Regions from separate parts of the Aromatoleum evansii genome, predicted to be linked through region 2. Evidence: riboswitches for the same ligand, from Rfam matches in the RefSeq annotation. Region 2 holds a riboswitch; the other holds the start of a gene.
The links. A riboswitch is a leader RNA that binds a small molecule or an ion and turns the genes downstream of it on or off. The one in region 2 is predicted to bind cobalamin.
Positions count from the first base shown of each region.

Region 1: linked by a shared signal. The riboswitch ahead of bluB (5,6-dimethylbenzimidazole synthase) and the one ahead of cobM (precorrin-4 C(11)-methyltransferase) in region 2 are both predicted to bind cobalamin.

Region 1 is NZ_CP141259.1:1,053,694-1,059,252, forward strand. It holds gene fba (class II fructose-bisphosphate aldolase) at 1-720, opposite strand, end outside; gene bluB (5,6-dimethylbenzimidazole synthase) at 856-1,611, opposite strand; cobalamin riboswitch at 1,656-1,861, opposite strand; gene pyk (pyruvate kinase) at 1,900-3,348, opposite strand; gene U5817_RS04715 (cache domain-containing protein) at 3,538-4,413, shown strand; gene U5817_RS04720 (hypothetical protein) at 4,525-4,773, shown strand; gene U5817_RS04725 (phosphoglycerate kinase) at 4,870-5,559, opposite strand, start outside.
Region 2 is NZ_CP141259.1:4,880,628-4,886,186, forward strand. It holds gene U5817_RS22855 (M48 family metallopeptidase) at 1-19, opposite strand, end outside; gene U5817_RS22860 (DEAD/DEAH box helicase) at 346-1,908, shown strand; gene rquA (rhodoquinone biosynthesis methyltransferase RquA) at 2,039-2,758, opposite strand; cobalamin riboswitch at 2,931-3,152, shown strand; gene cobM (precorrin-4 C(11)-methyltransferase) at 3,329-4,135, shown strand; gene U5817_RS22875 (sirohydrochlorin chelatase) at 4,135-5,124, shown strand; gene U5817_RS22880 (precorrin-8X methylmutase) at 5,128-5,559, shown strand, end outside.

The DNA.
Region 1 (5,559 bases), 1.6 Mb from region 2:
TTCCTGCGGCACGCTCGACGAGCCGTGCATCACGAGGTGGGTGTTCGGCAGGCGTGCGTGGATCGCCTTGATGCGGTCGATCGCGAGGATGTCGCCGGTGGGTTTGCGCGTGAATTTGTAGGCGCCGTGGCTCGTGCCGATCGCGATCGCCAGCGCGTCGCAGTCGGTCTGCTTGACGAAGTCGGCCGCCTGGTCCGGATCGGTGAGCAGCATCGAGTGGTCCAGCGTTCCTTCCGCACCGACGCCGTCCTCTTCGCCGGCCTGACCGGTCTCGAGCGAGCCGAGGCAGCCCAGTTCGGCCTCCACGGTCACGCCGATGGCGTGCGAGAACTTCACCACCTCGCGGCTCACCGCGACGTTGTACTCATAGGAGGACGGCGTCTTGCCGTCTTCCAGCAGCGACCCGTCCATCATCACGCTGGAGAAGCCCGAACGAATCGCGCCCATGCAGATCGCCGGCGACTGGCCGTGATCCTGGTGCATCACGACGGGGATCTGCGGATAGGCCTCGACGGCGGCATCGATCAGGTGGCGCAGGAAGGCCTCGCCGGCGTACTTCCGTGCGCCGGCCGACGCCTGCATGATCACCGGGCTGTCGCACTCGGCCGCGGCTTCCATGATCGCCTGGACCTGCTCGAGGTTATTGACGTTGAACGCCGGCAAACCGTAGCCGTTTTCGGCGGCGTGATCGAGCAGCTGGCGCATGGAAACGAGGGGCATTGTCCTTCTCCGGTATCAAGTGCGGGCACGCGAAGCGTGCCGGGTTGCGAATTGGCTCGCATTTTAGCGTTTGTTGGGCGGCAGCGGGTCCGGCGAAGGAAACGGCATGCAAATACCCGCCGCCGCGTCGTGTCGTCAGAGCGGCGGCAGGCCCCGCGCGGCGAGCGCCTGGGCTGCGCGCAGCTCCGCGCGCAGCGACTCGGCGTCCGCGTGCTCGCCGCCCCAGCCGTCGAAATGCACCAGCTCGTCGAGCGGCAGGCGCTGACGCCAGCCGGCTGTCTGCAGTTCGGGCTGGTCGAAAAAGTGACTGACGTGGCCGATGCACAGGTAGGCGACCGCCATCACGCGCTCGGGCAGCGACAGGATCTCGCGGATCGCCGACTGACGGAAGATGCTCACCCAGCCCACGCCCAGTCCTTCTGCACGGGCAGCGAGCCACAGGTTCTGCACCGCGCACACCGAGCTGTAGAGATCCATCGCCTTGATGTGCGTGCGGCCGATCACGACAGGGCCGGCGCGGTCGCGGTCGCAGGTGATGCACAGGTTGATCGGCGCTTCGAGGATGCCCTGCAGGCGCAGGCCGGAATACACCTCGCGCTGCTTGCCCTCGAACATCTGTGCGGCTTCGGCGTTGGCGAGCGTGAAGGCGTCGTGCACGCGCTGCTTCACGGCTTGGTCGCGCACGAGGACGAAGCTCCACGGCTGCATGAAGCCCACCGACGGGGCGAAGTGTGCGGCGGTGAGAATGCGGGCGAGCATGTCGTCGGCGACCGGCTCGGGCAGGAACTGTCCGCGCACGTCGCGCCGCGCGAGGATGTTGCGATACACGGCGGCGCGCTCGGCGTCGTCGAACTGGTGGTGGGCCTGGTGGCCGGGCGTGGCGGTCTTCATCGATTCCCCTTGTGAAGCGCAGTGGACGGCGAACGGACCAGTCCGCCGTTGTTCTGCCTCCCGGCCGGTCTTCTGACTCGGGTTCGTCCCGCGCCGCGCCTTCCCGACCCGCGGGTCAGTGGCATCTTGCGGCGGCGGTCCCCCTCACAGCGCTGGGCACGTTGCGGAATCGCGGTGCTGCCGGCAGCACCGCCTCACCGCATTCCCGATTCTCCCGCGGATCGCGGGCACCGGGAGGCGTCATGGAAAGCCTGCCAGTCTAGCAGTCGTGGCGCGAGCGCTGCACGCTCACTGCTCGTTCAGGTGCGGCGCGGGATGCTCGCCTACGCGCACGATCTTGAGCGTGTTCGTGCCGCCGGAGGCGCCGATCGGTTCTCCGATCGTCAGCACGATCAGGTCGCCGTGCTCGACGACGCCCTGGTCGAGCAGGATCTGTTCGGCTTCCCATAGCAGCAGGTCACGATCCTGGTGCGTCTGCGACATCAGCAGCGGGAATACCTCGCGGTACAGCGTCATCTGGTTGCGGGCCGCGGTTTCCGGTGTCAGCGCGTAGATCGGCACGCCGCTGTTGAGGCGGCTCATCCACAGCGCGGTCGAGCCCGTCTGAGTGAGCGAGGCGATGGCCTTGACCTTGAGGTGCCAGGCCGTCCAGATCGCCGCCATCGCGATCGACTGGTCGATGCGGGTGAATACGCGGTCGAGCACCTCGCGGTCGAGCGTGACCTCGGCGGACTTTTCCGCCTCCAGGCACACGCGGCTCATCGCCTCGACGACATCGACCGGATATTTGCCCGATGCGGTCTCCGCCGACAGCATCACGGCGTCGGTGCCGTCCAGCACCGCGTTGGCGACGTCCGACACTTCCGCGCGTGTCGGCACGGGGCTGCCGATCATGGATTCCATCATCTGCGTCGCGGTGATGGTGAGCTTGTTGCGGTCTCGCGCGGCGCGGATCATCTTCTTCTGCAGTGCCGGGACGGCCGCGTCACCCACCTCGACCGCGAGGTCGCCGCGGGCGACCATGATGCCGTCGGAGGCGTCGAGGATCTCGTCGAGGTTGGCGACCGCCTCGGTGCGCTCGATCTTCGCGATCAGCAGGGCCTCGCTGCCCGCGGCGCGCAGGAGCTGCTGCGCCATGTACATGTCGGCGGCGCTCTTGGGGAAGGAGACGGCCACGAAGTCGACGCCGATGAGGGCGGCGGTCTTGATGTCGTCCATGTCCTTCGCGGTCAGCGCCGGTGCGGTGAGGCCGCCGCCCTGGCGGTTGATGCCCTTGTTGTTGGACAGCTCGCCGCCGACGCGCACGGTGGTGTGGATCTCCGCGCCGACGACGCGATTGACCACCAGCTTGATGCGGCCGTCGTCGAGCAGCAGGACGTCGCCCGGCTTCACGTCCCTGGGCAGGTTCTTGTAGTCGAGGCCGACGCGCGTGGTGTCGCCCAGCTCGCAGTGCGCGTCGAGGATGAAGTCCGCATCCTTGTGCAGATGCACCCGGTCGCCGGCGAACCTGCCGACGCGGATCTTGGGACCCTGCAGGTCGGCGAGGATGCCCACAGGCCGGCCCGCACGTGCCGAGGCCTCGCGGATCGCGGTGGCACGCGCGATGTGGTCGTCGGCCTTGCCGTGCGAAAAATTCATGCGCACGACATCGATCCCCGCATGCACCATGCGTTCCAGGACTTGCGGATCGGACGAGGCCGGACCCAGGGTGGCGACGATCTTCGTGTGGCGCGGCATGTTGTCTCCGTGTCGATATGCATCCAAGAACACGATTCTACCTGCGCGCGGCCGGGCGACGGGACCGGCGGGTGAGGATTTGCGTCGCGCACGATGCATATGCCTTGTGCGCACTTCAGGTACTCGACAGAAGCTGTAGCTTCCTATAGTTTTGTCTTCATCAATTCAATCCGTGGACCCGCGAACGCCATGAAACTCGCCCCTGTCGCTTCCTTGTGTGCACTCGTCATGTTGGCGCTGCCGGTTCCGGCGGCCGAACCGGTTCCTGCGACGGCGGTGGGAGGACTCGTGCAGCGCGCCGACGAGAATCGCAGCATGCGCCTGCTCGACAAGGCCGTGGCGCGTTTCCGCGAGGCCGGCGACGCGGCGTTCGACGAGTTCAACAACGCGCCGCAGTTCAAGGACCGCGAGCTGTATGTGTACGCCCTGGGCATGGATGGCACCATGCTCGCGAGCGGCGGCTCTTCGGTGGCGCTGGTCGGGCGCAACGTCGCGACCATGCAGGATGCCGCCGGCAAGCCCTTCTTCCGCGAGATGCTCGACACGGCGGCGAAAAGCGGCGAGGGCCGCGTCGAGTATCGCTGGATGAATCGTGCCGACAAGCGCGAGGAGCTGAAGGTGACGCTGTTCCGCAAGGTCGGCGAGCGCATCATCGCCGTCGGCTACTACATCCCGCGAGCGACCCCCGCGCAGGCGAAGGACCTGCTGGAGCGTGCCGTTGCGGCGGTGAAGGAAAAGGGGCAACAGGCCGCGCTCGCAGCCTTCAATGCGCTCGACGGCGGATTCATGCAGGACGACCTCTACGTGTTCGCGATCGACCTGAACTCGCAGCGTTTCCTCGCGCATGGCGCGATGCCCAAGCTGGTCGGCAGTGATGGCCACGATCTGCGCGATCCAAAGGGCAAGGCGATCGTCGCCGACATGGTCAACATCGTCAGCCGCAAGGGCGAGGGTGAACTCGACTACGCGTGGCGCAATCCGGTCACCGACAAGCTGGAGAGCAAGCACTCGTTCATCCGGCGGGTGGACGGCATGCTGGTCGGTGTCGGCTACTACACGCGCTGACGCATCCGGTTGACTTCCGACAATATCCGACACCGGGCGATCCGCGAGAATGCACCTCCGCCGGATGCATTGCCGCCCGGCGAATGATCACTCCTGAAGGATGAAGCGCCCATGATCGACGACGTTACCCGCTCCCTGCTCGACAGCCTGCCGCGCGGCGGCAGCTACGACCTTTCGGTCGCTCACGATCCCGCGAGCGACATGCATGCGCTGACCATCGTGATCGACGGCCAGAGTTTCCAGCCGGGGATCGGTTACGAGAGCAGTGACGATTTCGAGTTCGACCGCGACCAGATTGCCAACTACCTCGTCACACGCAAGCAGAAGTGCGGCGGCTGCGGGAGCTGCAGCTGCGGCTGAGCGCAGGCGCGGCGCAGGAAGCGAAACGGCCACCCGCGGGTGGCCGTTTCCTTGTTGGGCCCGGATCGCCCGGGCCCAACTTGCACGAAGGCGTCCTCAGTCGTTGAAGCGCGCCTCGAGCGCCGCGATCGCCGGCAGCGTCTTGCCTTCGAGGAACTCGAGGAAGGCGCCGCCGCCGGTCGAGATGTAGCCGACGTCCTGGGCGATATGGAACTTCGCAATCGCCGCCAGCGTGTCGCCGCCGCCTGCGATGCAGAAGGCGTCGGAGTGGGCGATGGCCGAGGCCATCATCTTCGTGCCGCCGGCGAACTGGTTATGTTCGAACACCCCGACCGGGCCGTTCCACACGATGGTGCCGGCGTGGGCGATGATGTCGGCGAGCTTTGCCGAGGTCTTCGGACCGACGTCGAGGATGCGGTCGTGCGGGCCGACTTCCTCGACCGGGATGCGGTTCGCGCGCGCCAGCGCGGAGACTTCGTCGGCGACGACGACGTCGACCGGCAGCGGCACTTCGGCGCCACGTGCCTTCATGATGTCCATGACGGCCTGCGCTTCCTTGACCAGCTCGGGCTCGGCGAGCGAGTCGCCGATGCGGTGGCCCGAAGCGAGCAGGAAGGTGTTGGCGATGCCGCCGCCGACGATGAGCTGGTCGACCTTCTGGGCCAAGGTCTTCAGGATGGTCAGCTTGCTCGACACCTTCGCGCCGCCGACGATGGCGACGAGCGGACGGGCGGGGTTTTCGGTGGCCTTGGAGAGCGCGTCGATCTCGGCGCCCATCAGCATGCC
Region 2 (5,559 bases):
GGTTTTGGACTGCTGCCATGAACGAGGCACCCCGATAAACCATGATCGAAACGCGGAATATACTTAACAAGAAGTAAGCGCAACATTGCACCTTAGTGATACACGAACCAACAATTTGCATACAAATCAATGTAAAAGCAGCGCAAAACGTGGGAAACCGCCGCGCACGACTATTGTTGCGCCGCAGAAAAAAAGTGTAGAATCGCAACACCTGTGTCCTTGACCAATCGGTCGCAGGCCCTCCGATACACCCCCGTTGCGACCACCTTCTACGGTCGCACTACCCCGCCCGCCTCGATTGGTGTCGCTCTAACGCAGCGACAGGCCGTCGCTGGAGCATTCTTCTTGATCACTTCCGAAGTTTCCTTCGCCAGTCTCGGACTGGCCGAACCCCTTTTGCGCGCCATTTCCGAATCCGGCTACACGCAACCGACGCCGATCCAGGCACAGGCCATTCCGCTGGTGCTGGCCGGTGGCGACCTGCTTGCCGCCGCCCAGACCGGCACCGGCAAGACCGCGGGCTTCACGCTGCCGCTGCTGCACCGGCTGTCCACCACCTCGGCCAGCGCCCCGAAAGCCGGTCGTCCGCGCTGCCTGATCCTGACCCCGACGCGCGAGCTCGCGGCGCAGGTCGAGGAATCCGTGCAGACCTACGGCAAGCACCTGCCGCTCACGTCGATGGTCATGTTCGGCGGCGTGAACATCAATCCGCAGATCGCGGCGCTGAAGAAGCGCGTCGACATCCTCGTCGCGACCCCGGGACGCCTGCTGGACCATGCCGGGCAGAAGACGGTGGACCTGTCCGGGGTGGAGATCCTCGTCCTCGACGAGGCCGACCGCATGCTGGACATGGGCTTCATCCGCGACATCCGCAAGGTGCTCGCGCTGCTGCCGAAGCAGCGCCAGAACCTGCTGTTCTCGGCGACCTTCTCGGACGAGATCCGCTCGCTCGCCAACGGCCTGCTGAACAACCCCGGCTGCGTCGAGGTTGCACGCCGCAACACGACCACCGAACTGGTCGAGCAGTCCGTGTATTCGGTGCCGCAGAAGCAGAAGCGCGACCTGCTCGTGCATCTGGTGAAGGAGCACGACTGGCACCAGGTGCTGGTGTTCACGCGCACCAAGCACGGCGCCAACCGGCTGGCCGAATACCTCGGCAAGCACGGCATTCCGGCCGCGGCGATCCACGGCAACAAGAGCCAGGCGGCACGCACGCGCGCGCTGTCGCAGTTCAAGGACAACTCGCTGCCGGTGCTGGTCGCGACCGACATCGCGGCGCGCGGACTGGACATCGACCAGCTGCCGCAGGTGGTGAATTTCGAACTGCCGAACGTGCCGGAAGACTACGTGCACCGCATCGGCCGCACCGGCCGCGCCGGCGCGACGGGCAAGGCGATCTCCTTCGTCGACAGCGAGGAGCGGCCTTATCTTGCGTCGATCGAGCGCCTGATCAAGCGCACCATCGAGCGCGCCACCGTGCCGGAATTCGTGACCCACGCGCCCGATCCGGGCGACAACGACCGCCCGCCGCGCGATCCGCGCCAGTCGTCGGGACGGCGCAACGACGGACGCGCGCCGCGCCAGCCGCAGACCGAACGTCCCGCGCCGCGGGCGCAGGCGCATGGGGCGAACCGCCAGCCCTCACGCCAGGGCACGCAGGGCGCAGCGGCCAACGGTGGCAAGCCGGCGAATCGCCCGGCCCGCAGCGGCGAGGCGCAAGGCAATCGCACTGCACGCAACGGCGAAGCGAACCGGAGCGGTGCACCGCGCGCTCAGGAAGCAGGTGCCAACCGCGCGCCGCGCACGGCCGATGCGCCGCGCGCAGCGGCACGTCCGGACTCGGGGCGCAGCCCCGCGCCGCGGGCTGCGCTCTTCAGCGCCAAGCCGGGCAATCGCGGCGACAGCTAACCGATCCGCCAAACACGTCCGTTCGCCCTGAGCTTGTCGAAGGGCGGCGGCCAGGCTTCGACAGGCCTGGCCTGAGCGAAGTCGAAGGGCTCAGCCCGAACGGTATCCGGTTCCGGGTCGACGGCGCGGTTCAGCCGCGCCGCACCCCGACGACTTTTTGATAGAGACCACCGAACAAGGTGGTCTTTGTCCATTCGAACCCCTCACCCCGCGGCGAAAGTGCGGTGATGTCGGCATCGAGCAGCGAAGGGGCGAAAGGCTCGAGCCAGCGGAAAACCTGCGCCATGACGGGACGCAGGGGATGCCACGGCCTCGTGCGGTGGTAATCGACGAACACGATCTTGCCCCCCGGCTCGACCGCCCCGAGGAGGTTGTGCACGATGCACGCACGTTCGACCGGCGGAACTTCATGCAGCAGGAAGAAGCAGCACACCGCTGCATGCGACTCGGCCGCGAGGCAATCGGGCCGCGCCAGGTCGCCCTGGCGCACCTCGGCGTGCACGAGTCCGTCGAGCTTGCGGCGGGCATTCGCAACCTGGATCGGCGCGACGTCGATGACTTCGAGGGCGCCAGTGCAGCCGACCCGCTCGGCGAGCAGGCGCGAGAACGGCCCATAGACACACGCGGCCTGCAACAGGCGCTGCCCCGGCGCGAACTCCTCGACCGCCGCGCGCATCAGGCGTCGGGCGTTGCCCCACAGGATGGCGGAAACGACCCACTCCCTGTCCAGCCAGGGCAGGGTGCGATGGCTCAGATAGGCCCAGTGATAGGTGCGCGACAGATAGGACGGCACGGCACAGGCGTTAGTCGCAGGCTGCATCATGGCGGGATCGGCAGAAATCTGTGTCATGTCCGTCAGCATAACCGGATCTGCTGAAGCGCGGAACGCCGAGTGCATACCCTCGCCGTATTCACGGGGATGCGGACTCCCCGGCATGGGCAGGCGGCAGGATAACCGTTGTCGCAGCGGCCCCGTCTGGCGTAGCGACACTTGCATCGCGGGATGAATATCGCCTATGCTCCGCGCTGAATTCGATCCGGGTTCCCCGGCGTGCGACCGCGCGCCGGGGTGAAACGGGAAGTCCGGTGACGTCGGAGGATCAGATCCTCCGGCCAGTCCGGCGCAGCCCCCGCTGCTGTAAGCCTGACGGATCCGCCACACGCCACTGAGCCTCGCGCTCGGGAAGGCGGCGGAATCCGGTGGAAGGCGAGCCAGAAGACCGGCCCGATCGATTTGGAAGGTTTGTGCCCCGGGGTGTGGGCTTGCCGACTGGAATCCGATCGCGTCCGTTGCGGGCTCAGGCCCGTCCGTTTCGCCTCATCGACCCAGCCTCAAGTTGCACTCGACCGCGTCCGCTCGTCGGCGTCGTCGATTGCTGCCATCCCCGGTGCGTGTTCAATGCACTCGCGGGGAGGCGTCATGCATTCCGATACCCTGCCGGGAACCGTGTGGTTCGTCGGCGCCGGTCCGGGCGACCCGGACCTGATCACCGTGAAGGGCCGCCGTCTGCTCGAACAGGCGGGCGGCATCCTGTTCGCGGGCTCGCTCGTCGACCAGGCGGCGACGCTCCACGCGCCGGAAGGCTGCGCGATCCGCGATTCGAAGGACATGACGCTGGAGGAAATGGCGGCCTGGCTGATCGAAGCGGCCTCCTGCCATGCGACCGTGGTGCGCCTGCAGACCGGGGATCCGGGGCTGTACGGCGCCCTGGTCGAAATGACACGGCTGCTGGATGCGGCCGCGGTGCCGTGGAAGGTGGTGCCCGGGGTGTCGTCGGCGATGGCCTCCGCCGCGGCAGCCGGCGAGACGCTGACGCTGCCGGAAGTCACGCAGACGGTGATCCTCACCCGCGTCGCAGGCCGCACGCCGATGCCGGCGGGCGAGGAGCTCGACGCGCTCGCCGCGCACCGCACGACGCTATGCATCTTCCTGTCGATCACGCTGCTGCATGAGGTGCAGGACGCGCTGCGCCGCGCCGGCTGGCCGGAGGACGCGCCGATCCTCGTCGTGCAGAAGGCGAGCTGGCCGGGCGAGGAGAAGGTCGTGCGCGGCACCCTCGCCGACATCAAGAAGAAGTGCCAGGCAGAAAGAATCGCCTCGCAGGCCATGATCATCGCCAGCCCCGCCCTGGGCGCGCGCGACTGGCCCGAGATCGCCCGTTCCAAACTCTACGACCCGGCCTTCAGTCACCGCTTCCGCCGGGCCTCTGTCACGGAGAACGCATGATGCAAGACACCACGATCCTGCTGGTAGGCCACGGTTCGCGCAATCGCGCGGGCAACGACGAGATCGAGCGCTTTGCCCAGGCGTGGCGCGAGCGCCGGCCCGAGTGGCGCATCGAGGCCTGCTTCATCGAGTACGCCGACGTGCTGCTCGACGCGGGCCTCGACCGCGCCGCCCACGGGGTCAAGCGCGTCATCGTGATCCCCTTCATCCTCAACGCGGCCGGCCACGTGAAGATGGAGATCCCGGCTGCGATCGAGGCGGCACGCGAACGCCATCCGGGCGTGGCCTTCGACTGCACCCGCCACCTCGGCATGGGGCGCGAGATCTTCGACGTGCTGACGGGCCAGCTCGACCGCCTGATGCGCGCACTGCACATGCCCGACCCCTGCACGACCGGCGTGATCCTGCTCGGCCGCGGCTCGTCGGACGCAGGCGCGAACGGCGAGCTCGCGAAGATGGCGCGCTGGATCTTCGAGGATACCGACCACGAGTTGGTCGATCTCGCCTTCACCGGCGTGACCTGGCCGCGGCTGGAGACGGCTGTACAACGCCAGGTACGCCTGGGGATGACGCAGATCGCGGTGGTGCCGGTGTATCTCTTCACCGGCGTGCTGATCGAGCGCATCGACGCGCAGCTCGCACGGCTACGCGCACAGTATCCGCAGATCGCCTTCGCGCTCGGCACGCACTTCGGCTTCGACCCGGGCATCTTCAAGTTGGTCGAGGCGCGCGTCGCGGATGCACAAAGCGGTGAAACCGCGCTGCTCGAATGCGACGGCTGCAAGTACCGCCTCGCGGCCGAGGACGAACACCTGCACGACCATAGCCACACGGCGGGTCACCACGCGCACGACGGGCACGACCACCCTCACCACCACCACGATCACGGTCATGCGCACGGCGGCCACGATCACGGTCACGCCTGTTCGCACCACTCATCGACCACCAATCGGCCGCACGCCGGCTGCGCCCACCACGCCCACGCCTGAACCATGAACAGCAACGTCGTCACCGAACAGCTCACGGCCGCCGGACGCGCGATCGAGCACGACTCCTTCGCGATCATCGACGCGGAAGTCGGCCGCCACGACTATCGGCCGGAACAATGGCCGGTCGTGCGCCGCATGATCCATGCGAACGCGGACTTCGAATTCAACGGCCTGACCGATTTCCACGCCGATGCGGTGGCGGCGGGGCTGGCGGCGATCCTCGCCGGTGGCACGCGCATCGTCGCCGACGTCGAGATGATCTGCGTCGGCCTGTCGGCCTCGCGCCTCGCGCACTTCGGCATGAGCACGCACCAGTTCATCTCCGACGCGGACGTGATAGCCCAGGCGAAGGCCGAGGAGACCACGCGCGCCGTGCAGGCGATGCGCAAGGCGCACCGCCTGGGGCTGCTGGATGGCGCGATCGTCGGCATCGGC